Catalinimonas alkaloidigena: one gene and its partner. The protein of the gene in region 1 interacts with the protein of each later gene in a pairwise test. Links are inferred from orthologs where the notes say so. Each region holds a gene or a part of one and is shown on either strand. Other genes may lie near its edges. The genes, in order: OKW21_RS27490 and topA.

Region 1 (11,141 bases):
ACCATGCCATTACTAAAGTGAAAAATTTAATTGAAGAGGGGGAGAAAATAGAAGTTGCCCGGCAGGCAGGGATCAGTACTTTAAAAGAACAGCCAAAGATTAGGCAGGAATACTTTGAGGTAATAGACAAAAGAGACTTTACAACAGCTGCGGATATTACCCCAAAATCGGAGATAGCCGTATGTGTAGCTGCATTTGTGGAAGAAGTCAGGTTAATAGATAATGTATTGGTTTTTTCTTAGGTCAAAGGAATTTTATTAAAACATAAGTGTTGTATTTTATTGCTATGAGGTAGTAAGTGAGGCGGCGGAGTAATCAAGAAAGCACCTACCTTACATGCTTTAAAATAAATGCATGAAACAGAGATGAATATTCAAGTTTTAAAATCTAAAATACATCGCGTAAAAATTACGCAGGCAGAATTGCATTATGTGGGGAGCATCACGATAGATGAAACATTAATGGAGGCTGCCAACCTTATTGAGCACGAAAAAGTGCAGATTGTAAATGTGAACAATGGCGAGCGTCTGGAAACTTATGTGATCAAAGGTGAAAGAGATAGCGGTATGATCTGTATGAATGGGCCTGCAGCACGAAAAGTGCAGGTGGGAGATGTGATCATTATCATTTCTTATGCAGGTATGGACTTTGAAGAAGCAAAATCTTTCAAGCCCACTGTAATTTTTCCTGATCAGAAAAATCGTTTGACATAAGACCTTGAGCAACATAAAAAATTACTTAAAGTACATAATCTCTCTGCTGTTAGCAGCAGCACTTCTTTGGTACGTGTTCAAAGATTTTGACCTGAACACAATGGTTAATAAACTCAAGGAAGTAGATTACCGATGGGTAGCCCTGGCCATCGGTATTTTTTTAATGAGTCATCTCCTCAGAGCTTACCGCTGGAATATCCTGCTCTATCCGCTCGGATATAAGCATCTCACAACTTTTCGGACACTCCTGGCAGTAATGGTAGGTTATTTTGCCAATCTCATCATCCCTCGCATGGGTGAAGTGAGTCGCTGCGGAATACTGAAAAAAACCGATGATATTCCTATTACCACTTCACTAGGAACAGTGGTAGCAGAACGTCTGGTGGATCTGTTCTGTCTCTTTACCGCTATGGTCATGCTTTTTGTGTTGGAGTTTAGCCGGCTAAATGAATTTATCCTTTCCTTTTTGGGAGAAAAGCTGGATGTGCTACAGCAAAATGTAGGAACTATTTATATACTGATCGGGGTAGCAGCGGTGGCTTTACTGCTCTTTTTTGTCCTGAGAAAAGCAATTCAGAAAAGCCTGACTCAAAACAAATTGTTTATTAAGCTACGAAACCTGGGGCGTGAAGTCCTTAAGGGACTCACCAGCATAAGCAGAATAGAAAACAAATCAGGCTTCTGGGTTTCCACATTTACTATTTGGCTATGCTACTATATGATGTCTTATGTAGTATTTTTCGCCCTGCCGGAGACCTCTATCTTAGGATGGAGAGCCGGATTGGCAGTACTTGTAATGGGTAGCCTGGGCATGGCGGCTCCAGTGCAGGGTGGTTTTGGTACTTTCCACGCATTGGTGAGTGGCGTATTGCTCCTATACGGAGTAGCAGAGCAGGAGGGAGTGTTATTCGCTACCCTTATCCACAGTATGCAAACCATTTCATTTATTATTTTTGGAGGCATAAGTTTCTTTATCGCCTCGGTGCTTTCTACCAAGAAAAGAGAAAAATATCCTCAGCCTCAAAAATTTGATGTCTGAAAAAACGACTTTTGAGGTATAACTTCTGTTTAGTTATTAACGTAAAAGGCTATGCATCAATGAGCATAATACGATAAATATACGTTGTAGATGTAAACCCATAAGAATAAAAAGACTATGTATTTTATATTAATAATAGGGATCATGATCTTGAGCTTTGCAGTAAGCCAGAGACTCAAGAATAAGTTTAGAAAGTATTCGCAGATTGGCTTACAGGCTAATCTGACAGGCCGGGAAATTGCTGAGCACATGCTACGCGACAATGGCATCCATGATGTAAGCGTAGTTTCAGTGCCAGGTCGTTTGTCTGACCATTACAATCCGGCGGACAAAACAGTTAACCTGAGTGATGATGTATATCACGGGCGTTCGGCTGCAGCTGCGGCAGTAGCAGCCCATGAGTGCGGCCATGCTGTTCAGCATGCCACTGCTTACAGCTTCCTGGAGTTTCGCTCTGCCATGGTTCCAGTACAGAATGTGAGCGCCAAAGTGCTGAATGTAGTAGTAATGATTGCGCTCTTTGGAGGCTTTTTCCTTTTCCAAAGTTTTCCGATTCAGCCAGTCTTGCTGGTCATTATAGCATGTTATGCAGTGATTACACTTTTCTCACTGGTAACTTTACCAGTAGAGTTTGACGCTAGTAAAAGAGCGCTGGCCTGGATTAAAGGGCGAAATGTAGTGACCCCCGGAGAATATGATATGGCCAAAGACGCATTAAAATGGGCGGCTATGACCTATGTAGTAGCTGCATTAGGTTCAGTAATGGCTTTGTTATATTATGTATCTATCTTTCTGGGCAGCAGGGACTAATTAATCATACCATATTTTGAATAAATAAAAAGCACCTCCAGAGGTGCTTTTTTTGTAATACCCATCCCAAAACTTATATTGCATAATAATACTCTGCATGCATAATAAATAAGTTTTCACTTGTAAACATTTAATGTATGGATTTTCAATTAACAGAGGAGCACCTGGCTGTACAAGAAGCTGCGAGAGACTTTGCTCAAACAGAACTGCTTCCCGGAGTAATAGAAAGAGATGAAAAACAGGAGTTTCCAGCCCAACAGGTAAAAAAAATGGGAGAGCTGGGTTTTATGGGCATGATGGTAAGCCCGGAATACGGAGGAGGGGGCATGGACACCAAATCTTATGTGTTGGCCATAGAAGAAATTTCTAAAGTGGATGCTTCTGCGTCAGTGTGTATGTCGGTAAACAATTCATTAGTCTGTTGGGGGATTGAAGAATATGGAACTGAAGAGCAAAAGCAAAAATATTTACCCGAACTGGCCAGTGGAAGGCTACTTGGTGCTTTTTGTCTTTCAGAACCAGAAGCGGGCTCTGATGCCACTATGCAACGAACATCTGCGCTGGATCATGGAGATTATTATCTGGTAAACGGAAGCAAGAACTGGATCACCAATGGTAATAGTGCTTCTATATACCTTATAATGGGCCAGAGTGAGGCTGAGAAAAAACATAAAGGAATCAATGCATTGATTGTAGAAAAAGAATGGGAAGGCTTTGTGGTGGGGAAAAAAGAAAATAAAATGGGTATAAGGGCCTCAGATACGCACTCCCTGATGTTCAACGACCTGAAAGTACCGAAGCCAAACCGTATAGGAGAAGACGGGTTTGGTTTTAGGTTTGCCATGTCGGTGCTCAATGGAGGTCGTATAGGTATTGCCGCACAGGCTCTGGGCATAGCATCAGGCGCTTATGAACGCTCAGTACAATACGCCAAAGAAAGAAAAACTTTCGGACAGGAAATCAGTAAGCATCAGGCGATTCAATTTAAGTTAGCAGAAATGGCCACCAAAATTGACGCAGCCCGCCTTCTTTGTTTCCAGGCTGCTGACTTGAAGGATAAAGGCCAATCCTATATCAAAGAAAGTGCTATGGCTAAGTTATATGCTTCTCAGGTAGCTATGGAAGTGACTATCGAGGCAGTTCAAATTCACGGCGGATATGGCTATGTGAAGGAATACCACGTAGAGCGTATGATGCGTGATGCCAAGGTTACCCAAATTTATGAGGGTACTTCAGAGATTCAAAAGCTAGTAATTGCAAGGGAAATATTAAAATAGATATGTTTTAATGTAATATTTATGGAAAAAATTAAATAAATTTGTATTTTGCGTACAAGTTTATAATTTCTTATTTGGAAAGTTACATAGGTTTATTAAATTTGAAGTATTGTTTTCAGATAAGAATTTTTCTTTTCACCATATATATTATACTCCTAAACTGAATGGAAGATTATAATAAAATTATTGAATCACTCAGCGTAAGGTTCATTAAGTCGAAAAATATAAGAATCTTACAACCTGTAAGAATTCAAAATTATTATGATGTAGAAAATACCATCTTAATTTTGAATCGTGGGAAAATCAGGTACGGAAGTGATAACACAGAGGTAAGTGGTGGCAATGTTGTGTTTATTCCCGGAGGAAAACAGGTATCTGTAACCTATGGTACCGGTGATCCGGTAAGCCTGTCAAATGATGACTTCATCAACAATAAAGAATTATATTTTCAGTCACTGGAGACTACAGATGTAAAGACTCTGGAGGCTGAAAACTTTAGTTTTATTAACTTTGAAGCAAAGGTATTTGATTCCGTGAATTTCTTTGCTTCACTGGATATCCCTCCTTTTGTGCTTGAGGATAATAGTAGGATCCCTGAGATCATACAGGAAATTTTGCGGGAGAATAATTCTGACACTCCCGGAAAAGATAGAATTATTAAGCTAAGCACAGAGCGTATGGTGATTGAAATCATTCGTTACATTCTGGATAACAGAATGTTTGTGGAGCAATTGGCTACCAATAGTACTTACTTCAAGGATCCTCGATTGATTGATATTTTCGCATATATCAAAGACAATATAGGGGGAGACTTATCCAATAAGGTGTTAGCCAATGTGGCTAATGTGTCTGAAGATTATGTAGGGCAATATTTTAAGATGTTGACCGGCATTAATCCTCAGGATTACATTGAATATCAGCGAATGGAAAAAGCGGTGAACCTTTTGAGGACTACCAAGAAAAGTATTCGTGAAATAGGGAAAGATGTTGGCTACAAAGATACAGCTTACTTTTGCCGTCGTTTTAAAATGATGTTTGGTATTCCTGCTGGCAAAATGCGTCGCAGAGAATCACTGATGAACGTATAAAGAATATACTCCTATACTACCTAACGTGGCCCGGATATGCATCCGGGCTTTTTTATTTCTTTATGTTCCGGTTCAGGTAAGAGGTAAAGTCAGGTTGTTCCCTTTCATAATCACCGGTAATTTTTGCAGATGCAAAAAGGAAATTCGCAGAAGCTTTATTACAGGCAAAAGGAATATCCCAGGTTACTGCAATACGCAATAGGGCTTTTACATCAGGATCATGAGGCTGAGGCTCCAGAGGGTCCCAAAAGAAGATCAAAAAATCAATTTTACCCTCTGCTATTTTGGCGCCAATCTGTTGATCTCCTCCCAAAGGTCCACTGAGCAACTTATTAATTGTTATGCTTTTGAGGTCTTTAATGCCCTCTTCAAGCATTTTACCCGTGGTCCCGGTTGCATAAAGTTCGTAGGCAGCAAGAAGGTCGATATGGTTTCTTACCCACTGTAGAAGCTCAGGCTTTTTATTATCATGGGCCACGAGGGCAACTGCTTGTTTCTTTTTCATAAGCACAAATTGGTTCTTATACTAAGATATAAAAATGAAGGTGTAATCATTACATGCTTTTTTCCTCATTTACCAACTGCTCAGTAAAATCAAGCTTCATACAAAGGCCACCCCCTGCACCTGAGCAAATTGCTCCTTGGCATTTTTCCACATACTCCTGGGTAGACTTAGCCGATAAAAGCAATCTTCAGCAAAATCCTGATCTTTGATCTGGGCCTGAAATTGTTCAATAAGCCGCATTACCTCATTGGTTACTGTGTATTCAAATCGGATAGACAAATCCTTATGGATGATTTTTTTTACTACCTGATTATGGGCAATAGCGTCAGCAGCTGCGGTTTTGTAGGCATGGATGAGGCCGGGCACACCTAGTTTAGTGCCACCAAAGTAGCGCACTACTACGATGAGCACATCAAATAAATTTTGCGAGCGGATTTGTCCCAGAATAGGGTCACCGGCAGAGTGTGCGGGCTCTCCATCATCATTGGCCCTGTAAGTTTCTTCTCTGCCCTCTTCCGGCTTCAAGATAAAAGCAAAGCAATGATGGCGGGCATCATAATATTGTTTCTTTAGCGTCTCTACTTTCTCCTTTATTTCTTCATCAGAATTGACGGGGTAGGCAAAAGCCAAAAACTTGCTCCCTTTTTCTTTGTATAATCCTTCAGACTGTGTTTTTAAGGAATAATATGTGTCCTGCTCTTTCAAAGGTGAAACTAATATTGAGCTAATGATTTAAATGCTTCTCCCAGGTGTTCAATTAAATTGGAAGCCAGCATAGCCTCCTGACCAAGCGCGTCCGTAGCCAGGTCACCTGCTTTGCCGTGTAAATATACACCTAATAAAGCAGCATCAAGAGGATCATATTTTTGAGAAAGCAAAGCGGTAATGATTCCAGTAAGCGCATCGCCGGTGCCCCCGCTAGCCATGCCGGGATTTCCAGTACTATTGAAGCAGATTTTTCCGCTAGGCGTACCTACCGCAGTATTAGCCCCTTTCAGCACGACAAAAACTTCATATTGCCGACAAAACTTTGTTAATAGCTGTAAACGGTGAAAATCATTTTCAGCGGGCTGGGTTAGTCTCTCAAACTCTTTGGGGTGAGGAGTAAGCACTGCGTTTTCAGGCAGTAAGTCTAAAAGATCCCGGTGCTGGCCACAGATATTAAGCGCATCAGCATCTAATACCATGGGTTTTTGCAAAGATTGAGCTTTTTCTAAAATGCTTTTTAAAGCCATCACAGTCTCCTCAGCGGCACCCAAGCCAGGACCGACGCCTAGTGCATCATATTTGTCAAGGTCGGTAGGCCCCTGCTGGGGCAGGTCCGTAAAAATATATTGATGACGGTCTACAGTGGTCATCGCTTCAGGGTTTGCTATTTGCATAATCTGGTAGCCACATTCAGGAACATGAACGGTAAGAAGCCCCACTCCAGAATGAAGACAAGCTCTGGCACAAAGCACTGCAGCGCCCATTTTTCCATAGCTTCCGCTAATAAGCATCGTTTTTCCAAAAGTTCCCTTATGGGAGTGAGTATCACGTTTCTTCAGGAGAGACTTAGCCAGCATATGATCAGTGAAATAGTAATCTACAGGCGTCTGTTCAATGAAATTACGATCAAGCCCAATGTCAAGTATCTCCCACTTGCCTACAAAATGCGCACTCTCTGGAAGAAGAAAAGCCAGTTTAGGCATTTGGAAGCTAAAGGTATAATCAGCCCTTATAATGACAGCATCATCATCTTCAACTTCCAAAGGTTGGTCAGCAAACAAGCCGGAGGGAATATCTATGGCGACAACCGCGGCTTCAGAAAGATTAATTTTCTCAATCACCTGGGCAAAAATGCCTTCTACTTTGCGAGAAAGCCCTGAACCGAAAAGTCCATCAATAACAATTGCCTCCCTGGGAATATCGGGTATGTCACTTTCTTGTTCAATGTTATTGATGGTGATATGCTCTGCCAGCCTTTCGCGATTAATCTTAAAATCCTCAGAGCCTTTATCTGCGGCATGAACCGTGAAAGCATGGATATTACAGTGATGCTGATGCAATAATCTGGCAAAAGCCAGACCATCACCGCCATTGTTTCCCGGCCCGCTAAATATATATACAGGGTTGACGGTAGCACCAAAAGTCTCTATAAACTGATGCTTAAAAACGGTAGCAGCCCTTTCCATCAAGTCAGTAGAACTGATAGGCTCATTTTTGATGGTAGCGGCATCTGCATCGCGGGTTTGTTGAGCAGTAAGAATCTTCATAGTGGTAATTTCAAAATAGAAATAATCTAAGTTCGTGGAGACAATAATGTGAAAAAGTAATTTTATAGCATTCTATAAAGGAAGCATGAAATAAATTATACCATTACCATCTCATATGCAGTTAATTTCTAAAAAATTAGGAATTAAGGTGTTTTTGATTACTCTAATCAAGTAGATTTGCAACTTGTTTTATAAACAGCGTACAAAAAGCAGAAAATATGGCAAGAGAAGTGATTAATACCTCAGAAGCTCCCGCACCTATTGGCCCTTACAGCCAGGCGATTCAAAGTGGTGCTACTCTTTATGTTTCCGGGCAGATAGCACTTGATGCAGCCAGCGGGGAATTAATTAACGACAATATTACAGAAGAGACTCATCAGGTAATGAAGAATCTGGAAGCCATCTTAAGTGCTGCAGGAGCTGATTTTAGTAAGGTAGTGAAGTGTTCTATTTTTGTTAAAAATATGAGTGATTTTGCTACCGTAAACGAAGCCTATGGTCAGTATTTTAAGTTACAGCCCCCAGCCAGAGAAACCGTAGAAGTGAGTGGCCTGCCCAAAAATGTAAATGTAGAAATTTCCTGCATCGCCACCTTGGACTAAGTATGCGTCACAGTGTTAGCTTTACTTCCCTTAAGCAGAGAAACCATTGTATCTTCATATGAAGCACAACAGCTATCGGAGAGGCTGTGGAATGTTACCGAACCTACCCGTAGCGGAGAGTGGATGCCCGATGTACGAGATGAAGCGTTGTATTTCAATGGCTGGGTAAAGAAAGAACACTTTAAGCTATCTCGTAAAGTGAGCCGTGCAAATAACTTTTTGCCTATGATTAGTGGCAAAATAGAAAGTAGCTCAATGGGAAGTATTGTTTTTATTCGCTACAGGCTGTTTATGTGGACATTATCATTTTTGATATTCTGGTCTGTACTGACTGGTGTTTTTGCATTATATTTTTTTATCTACGAACGTATTTATATCAATGCGATATTTTCTCTTCTTCTGGGAGTAGCCAACTATGTCATTGCAATACTCAACTTTCATAAACAGGTAAAGCTTAGCAGCCGTATACTACACGAGGTATTAGAATAGAACTTAAAATAATTTTATACAACCATCAATCATAGCCATAGTTTATAACTATACATAGATCAAGCATTAGTAAATGGAACAAAATATAAGAGTAAGGTTTGCCCCCAGTCCTACCGGCCCACAGCATATTGGAGGGATACGTACGGCATTATATAATTATCTTTTTGCCCGGCAAAAAAAAGGAACATTCATTCTGCGTATTGAAGATACAGACCAGACCCGCTATGTCCCCTGCTCAGAAGACTATCTGAAAAAAGCTTTAAAATGGTGTGGTATACAGCCAGATGAAGGCGTAGACGAAGGTGGCCCCTATGCACCTTACCGTCAGTCAGAACGTAAAGAAATATACGGAAAATACGCGCAGCAGCTGATTGATGCCGGGCATGCTTACTATGCTTTTGATACCGAAGTAGAGCTGAATGAAATGCGGGAACGCCTGAAAGATGCACGTGTAGCACAGCCTCAGTATAATGCCATCACCCGAATGACCATGAAAAACTCGCTGACCCTTTCTGAATCGGAAGTCAAAGCGAAAATGGATGCTGGCGAGCCATATGTTATTCGTCTGAAAGTTCCACGCAAAGATGAGGTTCGTCTCAATGATATGGTCCGTGGTTGGATCATGGTTCACTCCTCAACACTGGATGACAAAGTGATTATGAAATCTGATGGTATGCCGACCTACCATCTGGCCAATGTAGTGGATGATCACTTGATGGAAATCACCCACGTGATCAGGGGAGAGGAGTGGCTTCCTTCTGCACCACTGCATGTACTCATGTATCAGTTCTTAGGCTGGGAGGAGAGTATGCCTCAGTTTGCACACCTTCCACTATTGCTCAAGCCCGATGGTAACGGTAAGTTAAGTAAAAGAGACTCACTGAAACATGGCTTCCCGGTATTCCCAATGGAGTGGACCGATGATGAAAAAAACCAGCTTCCCGGATTTAAAGAAGAAGGGTATCTGCCTGAAGCTTTTATCAACTTTCTCGCTTTTCTGGGCTGGAACCCCGGTACTGAGCAGGAGTTGTTTACCAAAGAAGAACTAATAGAAGCATTCAAGATAGAAAATATTAACAAGGCAGGGGCCAGGTTTGACATTCATAAAGCACAGTGGTATAACCAGCAGTACCTCCGCCAGAAATCGGACGATGAACTTGCCGGTATGCTGCTCTCAACCTTAGAGAAAGCAGGAGTAGAAAGTAGTCGAGACAAGGCAGTAAAAGTAAGTGGTTTGATGAAAGAGAGAGTGACTTTCCCTGCGGAAATATGGGAAAATGCAAAGTTCTTTTACGTAGCGCCCCAACGATATGACGAAAAAATCGTTAATAAAAAGTGGACGGAAGAGGCTACTACTGTATTACAAGCTTATGCTAACGCCCTTAAGCAGCACGATGGGGCATTAAATGCAGATCAGGCCAAAATCGTCTTAGAACAAGTTCTGAATGAGCTTGAAGTAAAAATGGGCAGAGTGATGCAGGCATTACGGCTGGCGGTTACAGGAGAAGGCTCCGGACCCGACCTAATGCCAACCATTGAGGTCTTAGGTAGGGATGAAACCGCAAACCGGATCGAGAATGCCCTTCAAAAATTAGAGATGCACGTAAAAACGTAGATACATTATGAGTAGAAAAAGATTGAGTAAAAGAAGCAAACCTAAAGTTAATGATGAACTGAATGGTTTTGATATCAAAATTGATTCTTTCGGAGAAATCCGCTCGACACTGGATATTGACAAGATCAATAAATTTTTAAATCGTCACGTAGATGATAAAAAATTGCGTGATCGGGATGATATCGATAAAGGGTCGGAAGAAGCAGCGGCTAAGCGTATGGAAGAGTAGGTATATCCGCGCTTAAAAGCTTTTAGATGCTATTTACAAAGCAACCTCAAGAGGTTGCTTTTTTTGATAAGTTATTATGGAAGAAAAAAGTGAAGCTTTGCTTCAGGAAGCGCAACTGGAACAGCTAGTAGATCAATTGGCTGAAAATGGATACGGGCTGATAGATCATTTTTTTTCGCCTGATGAAGTAAATGCAGTGATCAACAGATTTCAGGATCTGTCAGAAGAAGGAAAGTTCAAAAAAGCTGGAATTGGGAAGATGCAGAATTTTGCGGTGGATAAATCCGTAAGGGGAGATTATATACGATGGATCAACCCCAATGATATGATGGAGGTTACAGCCAATTATGTTGGAAAAATGCGCCAACTGATGGAATACCTAAACTACACCTGTTTCCTGGGGTTAAAAGATTTTGAGGCCCATTTTGCGATGTATCCGGCGGGAACGTTTTATAAGCGCCATGTAGATCGCTTCCATCAGAAGCCACACCGGGTGATTTCTACCGTTTGTTATCTCAA
Region 2 (11,343 bases), 4.5 Mb from region 1 along the record:
TAAAAAAGCTTAAATATATTGTATATCATTTTTCATAGATATATTAAGGTGTAAATTTGGAGCTGTAAAATACTTAAAGTGTGACTTATGGATACTATGGGAAAGTCAATTTTGGTAGTTGAAGATGAAGAGAATTTAAGGGGGTTGCTTTCTAAAATTTTAAGTCTTGAGGGTTTTAAAATACTTGAAGCAGGTGATGTAACTACAGCAAAAGACATTTTGCTTTCTGAGACAATACATTTGGTAGTGACCGATGTAATGCTACCGGACATTAATGGAATAGAATTTACAAAATATATCAAAAAAGAATATCCGCTTACTGAAGTGGTAGTGCTTACTGCTTTTGGTAATGTGAAAGATGGGGTAAAAGCCATGAAGCTAGGTGCTTTCGATTACCTCACTAAAGGTGATGGTGACGATATGCTACCCTTGATTGCCAAGAAAGCGATAGAGAAATCTATTCTACACCGTCAGGTACAGGAAATGGATTTTAGAACCGATTCTCGTTCAAGCTTTAAGAAAATCATAGGAAAATCCCGCCCTGTTAAAAAAATGATTGAGCTTGCTAAGAAAGTCGCTGTTACTGATACGACAGTGCTTTTACTTGGTGAAACCGGTACAGGAAAAGAGTTACTCGCAGAAGCTATTCATCTTGCAAGCCGGAGGCGTAAGGGGCCGTTTGTGACAATTAACTGTGCGGCTATTCCTAAAGATTTACAGGAGTCTGAGCTGTTTGGCCATAAAAAAGGTGCGTTTACAGGTGCTACCATGGATAAGAAAGGTTACTTTGAAGTAGCTGACCGTGGAACCATCTTCTTAGATGAACTCGGAGAGATGAGTCAGGAACTTCAGGCTAAGTTACTTCGTGCACTAGAGAATAAAACATTTAACAGAGTAGGAGACACCAATCCTATACCTGTGGATATCAGGATCATTGCGGCTACCAATAGGGATTTACTGGATGAGAATAACAGTGAGTTTCGCAGAGATCTTTATTACAGGCTAAGTACTTTTGCGATTGAATTACCCCCTTTAAGACAGCGTCCTGAGGATTTGGAGCTGATTGCTTTTCACTTTTTAAAAGCTTATGCTGAACAGGTGAATAAAGAAATTATAAAAATTGAGCCTGAATTCATGTATTACCTCAGGCGTTATCACTGGCCTGGCAACGTAAGAGAACTAAAAAATGTCATTGAGAGAGCTGTAATACTTTCTGATGGACGTGAACTTACTGTAGATACGCTGCCAAATGAAGTTTTGGCTGCTTCTCACCAAGAAATTCAGAGTCCAAAGAATGAAGTGATGCATGAAGAAAATGCATATTCTACCTATGAATCTGAACCCTCAGGTGACAATATTGATTTGAAGACAGTAGAGCAAGAACATATTCTGCGGGTATTAACTATGGTAAACGGGAATAAATCTGAAGCAGCGAAAAGACTAGACATTGGTCTGGCCACCCTTTATCGTAAGCTTAAAGAGTATAATGTGGGGTAATGATGTTTCATAATGAGGATTTTTTTTCATTATGACAAGCTTACCTTCTGCTATTATCACTTTTTCCTAAATTTTAACCATTCGTCTAATTATTGTGAGTTCTTCTGGAAAAAGCATTTTGCAAAAAATTGTTGCGCTGACTTCTTTTTATCAGAAGATGAAAATAAGAACCCAAATCTTTTCGGGATTTCTCCTTGTGCTCTTTTTGACACTAATCTTAGCAGTGGTAACCATATATTATCTGGGTAATCTGGGGACTGCTTCTACTAAAATTCTGGAAGATAATTACAGATCAGTCAAGGCATCTGAGCAGATATTAATCTCTTTGTCCAAAATGGATCAGATCTTGACAAAAGTTTGCCTTGGCCAAAATTATAACGATTCTTCTCTGATCACTATCCTAGATAAGGAAAAACAAATTCTTAATAATAATCTGGCCATTTGCCGGCAGAATGCTTCAAACCAAAAAGAAGTTATGCTTGTAAGTCAAATGGAAGATGAGTATGCCAGTTATATTCATCATGTTAACGATTTTAAGACAACAGTTGACAGGGTGGGGCTTTATTTTACTGTGCTTCAAAGGCTCAATGAAGTAATCAGAGAGAACTGTGTTGAGCTGGTTACGCTCAATCATAAAGATTTAAGTGCAAAAGACGATTATGCTCAGGCGTTGTATTTCAGGTCCAAGATCTATGTTTTTCTGATCATGGTTTTAGTATTAATGATTGTTGGATGGACAGTGTATAAAGTACCTCATGAGATTGTAAAGCCATTAACTAAGATTACTGAAAAGATCAAACGTATTTCTCAGGGTGAGTATCAGCAGGAAATAAAAGTTGATTCAAGCAGTGAGTTAGGGGACCTTGCGCTAGCATTCAATGATATGTCAGTTCGTTTACAGGAATTTGAAAAGCTAAACATTGAGGAAGTACAGATTCAGAAAAGTAGGATGGAATCTATCATCAGAAGTATGAATGATGGACTGATTATTCTTGATGAGCAGGAGGAGATTATTTTAGTAAATGAGACAAGCTCAAGTCTCATTGATATGGAAGAAAGTGAGCTGATTGGAAAAAAATTGTGGGAGCTTGCCGAGGAGAATGATGTATTGCAGGAGCTTGAAGCTTCTCTCAGCAAAAAAGATTATAAGCCGGCGTCCATACAAGAGACTCACAGCTTTTTAAAAATCCATAAAGAAGATGGTAAGAATGCATTCTTTACCAAGGAGATTTACAAAGTCTATAGTAAAGACACCTCTGTCAGAAAATTTCTCGGTCATATTATTACGCTCAAAGACATAACTTCATTCAAAGAATCAGATGAAGCAAAGTCAAATTTCATTGCGGTAGTATCTCATGAGCTTAAGACGCCTCTTTCAGCACTGAATATGAGTTTGATGTTGTTAAGCAATACTCGTTTTGGTGCGCTAAATGAAGAACAGAGTAAAACAGTAAATTCAATGAAGCGAGAGGTACAGCGACTGGTAAATATGGTCACAGAATTACTAGATCTCTCAAAAGTTGAAAATGGGCGTATCACTTTAGAAAAAGAACTGATCAATCCTTCAATTTTGATGGAGTATGCGGTTGCACCTGTTGAGGTAAAATTCAAGCAGAAAGATGTGCTGATCGTTAAGAAAATAGATGAGAGTCTGCCGGATATTTGTATTGATCCTGAAAAGATATCCTGGGTACTCATTAATTTAATGACCAATTCACTTCGCTACTCTCCTGAAGGGGGCAAAATAATTTTAGAAGCCAGAAAAGTAGATGGCATGGTAGAATTTTCAGTGAAAGACTATGGTCCCGGCATTTCTAAAGAAAACCTAAAAAGAGTTTTCAACAAATTTGTGCAGTTAAACACTAACGGAAAGAAAAATAAGCATGGCTTAGGGTTGGGATTAGCCATCTCCAAAGAAGTGGTAGATGCCCATGGCGGTCAGATTCATGTGGAGAGCGAATTAGGAGCGTGGAGCAGGTTCTACTTTCAGGTACCTATTAAAGCCGACGCTGATGATAAAGAGTTGTTATTCAATCAGCGAAAGCAACACAAACCGATTCAAATCAGTTAAGACTTTAAAATTTCCATATACGAATTATCGTAAACAGTTCCATGTTTTGAAAAGGTTTACCAAAGGCGCTAAACTCTTAGTGTCTTTTTTTATTTATTAATAGCATGTTGATAACATCAGCGATTCAAGAATAAGATGCAAATAAGTAAGGGGGTTAAGTACATGTTGCTCGCTACTTTCCTTTTTGCCTGTATGAATGTGTTAGTCAAATGGGTGACACAAATACCGGCAGTGGAAGTAGTTTTTTTTCGATCTGTAATATCACTTGTTCTGAGCTACAGTATACTTAAAGCAAAAGGTATTCATATCTGGGGAAATAATAAACCACTTTTGATTGCCAGGGGGGCCTCTGGAGCAGTAGGCTTGGTATTGTACTTTGTAATCATACAGCAAATACCACTGGCTACCGCGGTTACTCTTCAGTTTTTAGCACCAATAGTGACGGCGATATTGGGAGTTCTCATATTAGGTGAACGATTCAGGTTCTGGCAGGGCATTTTCTTTGTCCTGTCTTTCTGCGGAATTTTGATCGTGAATGGTTTTGATGCCAGGGTAGAAATCATACATATCCTGATGGGGATTATGGCTGCTTTAGGGGCAGGAATGGCTTACACCATCATACGCAAACTGAAAAAAAGCGAACATCCGCTAGTGATCGTCATGTACTTTCCTCTGGTCACAGTGCCTATCACAGGTGCTTATTCAGCCTGGAACTGGGTAATGCCACAAGGTATTGAGTGGCTTACGCTACTGGGTATTGGATTACTCACCCAGTTTGCTCAGTATTTCCTGACCAAATCTTTTCAGGAGGAGGAAATTAACAAAGTAGCGAGCCTTAAGTACTTAAATATTATCTATGCTTTATGCTTTGGCTATATTTTCTTTGGTGAAACTTTTAATATTTACACCTATCTGGGAATGATGCTCGTAGTGGGAGGAGTAATTCTTAATATCTGGTATAAACAAAAAATAAGTAAAGCTGAAAAAGAGATGGTTTCGCTAAAACATACAGCCTAGTAGAATATGAAATTTGAATTACAAGTAAATGATCAGAAGTCCAAGGCAAGGGCAGGGGTACTGTATACTGATCACGGGTTAATACATACACCTATTTTTATGCCTGTAGGAACGGCAGGAACCGTGAAAGCGGTACATCAGAGAGAGCTGAAAGAGGATATCAATGCGGACATTATTCTTGCTAATACATATCACTTATATCTTAGACCTGGCCTTCAACTGCTCGAGAATGCAGGTGGTCTGCATAAATTTAATGGCTGGGATGGCCCCATACTGACCGACAGTGGCGGTTATCAGGTGTATTCGTTGGCAGAAAACCGTAAAATTGAAGAAAAGGGAGTTACTTTTCAGTCTCATATAGACGGTTCAAAGCATTTTTTTACGCCTGAAAGTGTGATGGATATACAGCGAAGCATAGGCGCAGACATTATCATGGCATTTGATGAATGCACGCCTTATCCCTGCGAATATGAGTACGCAAAATCATCCCTGGCCATGACGCACCGCTGGCTCAAGCGCTGTTGTGCGCGTTTTGATGCTACTGAAGCCAAGTACGGTTTTGAACAGACACTCTTTCCAATCGTACAGGGAAGTGTCTATAGAGATCTTCGCAAGGAGTCAGCAGAGTTTGTTGCGGGTTGTGAGAGAGATGGCTATGCTATTGGAGGATTAGCAGTGGGTGAACCAGCTGAAATGATGTATGAAATGACAGAACTGGTTTGTGATATATTACCAACGGATAAGCCGCGTTATCTTATGGGTGTGGGTACACCGGCAAATATTCTCGAATCTATTGCCCAGGGAGTGGATATGTTTGACTGTGTAATGCCTACCAGAAATGCCCGCAATGGTATGTTGTTTACTACCCAGGGAATTATTAATATCAGGAACGAAAAATGGAAAGATGAACTTACTCCTATTGACGCAGCATTAGGTGGGTATGTAAGTACACATTATTCCAAAGCTTACCTAAGGCATCTCATTCATTCAAAAGAAATATTAGGAGCGCAGATTGCGAGTGTTCACAATCTTACTTTCTATCTCTGGCTGGTTCGTCAGGCAAGAGAACATATTCAGGCTGGTGATTTTTCCATTTGGAAAAATAGTATGGTAAACAAACTAATGACCAGACTTTGACGTGCTTATAAGTACATGAAGATACTAGACGTATATATTATCAAGAAGTTCTTAGGCACTTTCTTCTTTGTCGTCTTACTACTGGTCGCAGTAGTCAGTGTGATAGACTATACTGAGAAGAATGATGACTTTATGGAGCATCAACTGAATGCCATGCAAATCATGGCTTATTATGTTGATTTTATACCCTATGTAGCTAGTCTCATCACTCCCATTACAGTATTTATTGCTGTTGTTTTTGTTACTTCTAAACTTGCCGGCAATACAGAAATTATTGCAATACTGAGTAGTGGTGTGAGCTTTCGAAGAATGCTTGTTCCCTATATGATCGGTGCATTATTTATTGCAGCAATAAGCTTTTGGCTAAATGGCTGGGTGATCCCCAATGCTAATAAGGACAGGATCGCTTTTGAACTTAAATATGTTAAAAGTCCATTTGACTACAGTGAGCGTAACATCCATATGAAAATATCTCCTGAGGCATACGCGTATATGGAGAGTTATAATAACAATGCTGACGTTGGCTACCGATTTACTTTAGAGAAAATTGAAGGGAATCAGATGCTGGAAAAGATTACTGCCAGAAGAATAGAATGGGATTCCGCTACCTCTAAGTGGAGATTGAGACAATGGAAAAAGCATGTATTTAATGGCATGGATGAGTCTATCAATACTGGAGATGAAATGGATACAACACTTAACATCCATCCAAAAGACTTTGGAAGTACCTATGGAATGTACGAAACCTTAACCTTACCTGAGCTGAACAGCCACATTGAGATATTAAAAGAAAGAGGGGCTAACGATATTCCACTGTATCGGGTGGAAAAGTATATTCGTTACATGTCACCCTTTACCGCTATCATATTGACTTTCATTGGCGTTATTATGTCTGCTAAAAAAGCCAGAGGTGGCTCAGGTTTTCAAATAGCTTTGGGTTTTGGTATTGCTTTTCTGTTTATCATCTTCTTCATTTTTTCCCGAAGTATTGCAGAAGCAAATTCTATGAATCCCATCATAGCGGTATGGATTCCCAATATCATTTTTACAGGTGTTGGGGTGATACTTTATAAATTTGTACCTCGTTAATGGCTGGACAGGTAAAACATTATATCCATCTCCATTTTGTAGTGTTGATTTGGGGTTTTACGGCTATACTAGGACTGTTTATTACGATACCTGCAGTAGAAATCGTATTGTATCGTACATTATTAGCCACAGTCGCTTTGGCTGTTTTATTGCTTCTTTGGAGAAAGCCATTACAACTGGAGAACAGAGCCATGATTCAAATCATGCTAACCGGCTGTCTTATTGGTGCTCATTGGATATTATTTTTTGGTTCAGCCCGGGTTTCCACAGCTTCTGTATGTCTGGCAGGCATGGCTACTAGCTCCCTCTGGACAAGTTTTATTGAACCCTTCTTTTACCGCAAAAAAATAAAGCTTTATGAAGTTGGTTTAGGTCTCATGGTCATATTTGGACTGTATCTCATTTTCAGCTTTGAATTTAATCATGCATTAGGGCTTATTATGGCAGTTGCCTCAGCCTTCTTAGCTTCTCTTTTTACAGTGATCAATAGTAAGTTTACCAAGCAGTATTATCACTACACCATCACTTTTTATGAGATGGGAGGAGCATTTTTGTTCACTTTATTATTTCTGCCTTTTTATTCAAAATACATAAGTGAGGGCGGGCTGGTGTATTGGCAGCCCACTGCAATGGACTGGGTTTACCTGACAGTGCTTGCACTGCTTTGTACCGTTTATGCTTATTCAGCTTCTGTTGGATTGATGAAAAATGTATCGGCTTATGCGGTTAACCTGACTACCAATATGGAACCTGTGTACGGAATACTCTTAGCACTAATATTACTGGGTGACAAAGAACAGATGACACCTGGTTTTTATGCCGGAACGGGAATTATATTAGCATCTGTTATTGCTTATCCTATCATCAGAAGATATCAGCGGAGAAAGTCAGCAAAAGCAGAGCTTAGCCATAGCTAATGTTACTGATATACACGCAAGCTTAAATCTCCTAATACTAGCTTTTTGTCTACCCACGGGTTTCCCTGACAGCGAATACTGGCATCGCCAAGTGAGGTTAAGAAGAGCTGATCACTTATATTAAGCTCAAATACGTTATCGCCGAACGCATGTATTTTACCCTTTGCGCAAGAAAGGCTGAGTAATGAAACTTTGTGGTCCCCGAATGCTTTAAGTTTGATCTGATCTACTTCGCCCCGCTCAATAGTGAGATTGTTATCACCATACAATGAGGTTTTGAGCTTTTGCACGTAGATGGATTTAAAATTAATATGATTATCTCCGTAAGACTTTAATATGAATTTTTCTCTGTCAAGCTCTCCTGTATGATACACTTCATTATCGCCTTTCACAACAAGCTTCTCCAATTCCTTATAGCTTAGGATAAGCTGTACATCAGCATTTGGGTATTGATTATACTTACAGCCATTTTTACACCCATTCAGGTAAATTTTCAACTTTTTTCCTTTTACTTCAACAATTATATCTTCTGGATTTACATTAATATAATCAATTGTAAGCTGCTGGCTGCTTCCTTGATAAAGTTGGATGTTTATGCCATCAGAAATGATGACTTGGGAAAAGGGCACTGCAATTACCTGCTTCAGCGTACGAGCTTCCGCTGAACAAAACATAGTTAGCAGTAAGGCGAAGGATGAGAACGAATGATAAAAAGTAAGCATAATTAGTGTAGTTTTAGAAGAGATGCATTATGTAGCAAGGAGGTTGCATCAGCATTCTAAAAAAAAAATCCCGACAATTTCTGTCGGGATAACGCTATTATTTTTTCTTAGACCTGCTTCTACCTTTTTTTTCCGGTGCTTTTTCTGCCAGTTCCAGGCACTCCTCCAGGGTGAGTTCTGAAGGCTCTTTGTCTTTTGGAATTTTGACGTTCTTTTTACCCACCTTGATGTAAGGGCCATAGCGGCCTTTAAGTACCTGTACTTCTTCATTTTCATCAAAAACTTTGATGTATTTTTCCGCATCCGCTTTTCTTTTGGCCTCAATCAGCTCAATAGCTCTATCAATATCTATAGCCATAGGATCTTCATCCTTTGGTATAGAGGCAAATAGGTTTTTGTGCCGTACATAAGGTCCAAAACGACCAATATTAGCCGTTATGGTCTCTCCTTCAAACTCACCAACTTCTCTAGGTAGTTTGAATAATTCAAGTGCCTCTTCCAGGGTAATGGTTTCAATAAACTGACCTTTTCTCAGACTGGCGAACTTTGGTTTTTCTTCAGCATCCATTTCACCCAACTGGACCATAGGGCCAAATTTTCCCAGGCGTGCGATCACTGGTAAGCCTGTTTTGGGGTCTTCTCCCAGAAGACGATCATTTTTAACCTGAGACCTGTCTATCTGCTCAGAACTTTCTACTTTAGAATGGAAACGTTGATAAAATTCATCTAACATCTGTACCCACTCTTTTTTACCCTGGGCAATTTCATCAAATTCTTTTTCTACCCGAGCTGTAAAAGAGTAATCAATTACATTGTCAAAATATTCAACCAGAAAATCATTGACTACCATCGCGATATCAGTAGGAAAAAGCTTTTTCTTTTCCGTACCGGTAATTTCGGTAAGCTTCTGCTGGTCTATTTTGTCACCCTTTTTGATCAGGGTAAGCTCTTTGTATTCTCTTTCTGTACCCGCACGATCTTCTTTAAGGATATAGCCTCGCTTTTGAACAGTAGAGATAGTAGGTGCGTAAGTAGAGGGTCTGCCTATGCTCATTTCTTCCAGTTTTTTTACGAGGCTAGCCTCCGTATAGCGGGGAGGATGACGCGTAAAGCCCTGTCTGGCCTTCATAAAATCAAGTGTTAGCTTCTGACCTTCGGTAAGGGGAGGAAGCATACCTTTACGGTCCTCATCATTTTCTTCATCGTCAGTAGATTCTATGTAAACCTTCAAAAAACCATCAAACTTGACCACTTCACCAGTTGCAGAAAGTGAATCCGGCAGGCCTTGGGCTGATGAAGGATTTTTATAATCAATCGCGATGGTAACTAAGGTACGCTCAATCTGAGCCTCAGCCATTTGAGAAGCGATAGCCCTTTTCCAGATCAGTTCATAAAGCCTTTGCTCATTACGGTCTTTACCGGCTTCATTGGTTGAGAAGTCCGTGGGACGTATGGCTTCGTGCGCTTCCTGAGCAGAATCTGACTTGGTTTTAAAAGTACGTGTGTGTAAATAACCGTCTCCGAAGGTAGCTTTTATTTCTTTAGAGGCACCCTGTAATGCTTCCTCAGATAAATTAGTAGAATCAGTTCGCATATAGCTGATCTTACCTGCCTCATAAAGTCGCTGTGCCAGCGTCATGGTTTGAGAAACGGAGAATCCAAGTTTACGGGCAGCTTCTTGCTGAAGCGTAGAAGTAGTAAATGGGGGAGAAGGTGATTTTTTTACAGGTTTCTTCTCCAGCTTTTTAATGTGGAAGTCTGCATCACGGCATGCTTCCAGAAAAGCTAGTGCTTCCTCTTCAGTATCAAATTTTTTGGGAAGTTCAGCCTTAAGCATACTGTTTTTATCTACGATAAATTCGGCGCTAACTTTATAAGAAGATTTGGACTCAAACTCCGTAATTTCACGCTCACGCTCTACCACAAGCCTTACAGCCACGGACTGTACACGCCCGGCAGAGAGGCCTCTCTTTATCTTTTTCCAGAGTACAGGAGAAAGTTCAAACCCTACGAGACGATCCAGGATTCGTCTTGCCTGTTGCGCATTGACAAGGTCTAGGTCAATGCCCCTGGGGGTCTGAATAGCATTTAAAATCGCGGTTTTTGTAATTTCTCTGAAGACAATGCGGCGTGTTTTCTCGTCTTTAAGCTTCAACTCTTCTTTGAGGTGCCATGAAATAGCTTCTCCTTCACGGTCATCATCACTCGCCAGATAGATAAGATCAGAATCTTTTACTAATTTTTTCAGCTGCGAGATAACTTCTTTTTTATCAGAAGAAACTGTATAAGTAGGTTTGAAACCATTATTGATGTCAATAGCTTTATCATCTTTTGGCAGATCTCGTATATGTCCGTAGCTTGAAGCGACAACATAATCTTTACCTAAATATCCTTCTATGGTTTTCGCTTTCGCCGGTGATTCTACGATTACTAAGTTCTTGGGCATCTTATGCTTACTTTATGGTCGGTTTAGAAATAAGTACGAACAGGCGTAATAAATAATTATTGAGATAAACTACATTTTAACTACTTTTTAAACAACACATTGCAATATTCGCTGCAAATAAAAGGAATTGTTTTTTCATTAACATATACTTCTACAAATGGTTAAGAAATTGTTTTTAGGGCGCCATGCCGAGTCTGCTGAAGCAGTAGCTGGTATCAAAGATATAGAAAGAGATCTTACTGCCAAAGGGTATCGCGACGCTCCCCGTGTAGGGAAATACCTGTTTGAACAAAATTTACTACCCGATACAGTAATCAGCAGCAGTGCTCAACGTGCTAAGGCTACCGCAGAACTTATGGCAGAGCAATTGAAATATGAATTGCACAAAATTAATTTTTCAGATGATCTATATAATGCTTCTGTGCGCACCCTGCTCAAGGTGGTGAA

What was found.
Region 2: the proteins of OKW21_RS27490 (region 1) and topA interact in binary tests that used the Escherichia coli proteins (3 or more experiments, as listed by UniProt). The link is inferred for Catalinimonas alkaloidigena from one-to-one orthologs.

The regions. Positions count from the first base shown.
Region 1 is NZ_JAQFIL010000001.1:6,788,994-6,800,134, reverse strand. What follows is about bases 4,334-7,186. They hold OKW21_RS27490 (IMPACT family protein), read right to left. Parts: upstream 6,138-7,186; coding sequence 5,529-6,137; downstream 4,334-5,528. Other genes in these bases: OKW21_RS27485 (NAD(P)H-hydrate dehydratase), read right to left, coding at 6,146-7,186; OKW21_RS27495 (methylglyoxal synthase), read right to left, coding at 4,980-5,432; OKW21_RS27500 (helix-turn-helix domain-containing protein), read left to right, coding at 4,334-4,927. In the rest of the region: panC (pantoate--beta-alanine ligase), read left to right, coding at 1-242; panD (aspartate 1-decarboxylase), read left to right, coding at 366-713; OKW21_RS27515 (lysylphosphatidylglycerol synthase transmembrane domain-containing protein), read left to right, coding at 718-1,752; OKW21_RS27510 (zinc metallopeptidase), read left to right, coding at 1,870-2,562; OKW21_RS27505 (acyl-CoA dehydrogenase), read left to right, coding at 2,700-3,839; more of OKW21_RS27500, read left to right, coding at 4,004-4,333; more of OKW21_RS27485, read right to left, coding at 7,187-7,687; OKW21_RS27480 (RidA family protein), read left to right, coding at 7,906-8,289; OKW21_RS27475 (hypothetical protein), read left to right, coding at 8,302-8,778; gltX (glutamate--tRNA ligase), read left to right, coding at 8,852-10,393; OKW21_RS27465 (hypothetical protein), read left to right, coding at 10,401-10,622; OKW21_RS27460 (2OG-Fe(II) oxygenase), read left to right, coding at 10,699-11,141.
Region 2 is NZ_JAQFIL010000001.1:2,328,357-2,339,699, forward strand. The notes cover bases 8,223-11,277. They hold topA (type I DNA topoisomerase), read right to left. Parts: upstream 10,897-11,277; coding sequence 8,548-10,896; downstream 8,223-8,547. Other genes in these bases: OKW21_RS09590 (GIN domain-containing protein), read right to left, coding at 8,223-8,450; OKW21_RS09600 (SixA phosphatase family protein), read left to right, coding at 11,054-11,277. Outside these bases: OKW21_RS09560 (sigma-54-dependent transcriptional regulator), read left to right, coding at 88-1,497; OKW21_RS09565 (sensor histidine kinase), read left to right, coding at 1,721-3,568; OKW21_RS09570 (DMT family transporter), read left to right, coding at 3,704-4,585; tRNA guanosine(34) transglycosylase Tgt, read left to right, coding at 4,592-5,722; OKW21_RS09580 (LptF/LptG family permease), read left to right, coding at 5,738-6,811; OKW21_RS09585 (DMT family transporter), read left to right, coding at 6,811-7,728; more of OKW21_RS09590, read right to left, coding at 7,731-8,222; more of OKW21_RS09600, read left to right, coding at 11,278-11,343. UniProt on the Escherichia coli protein: Releases the supercoiling and torsional tension of DNA, which is introduced during the DNA replication and transcription, by transiently cleaving and rejoining one strand of the DNA duplex.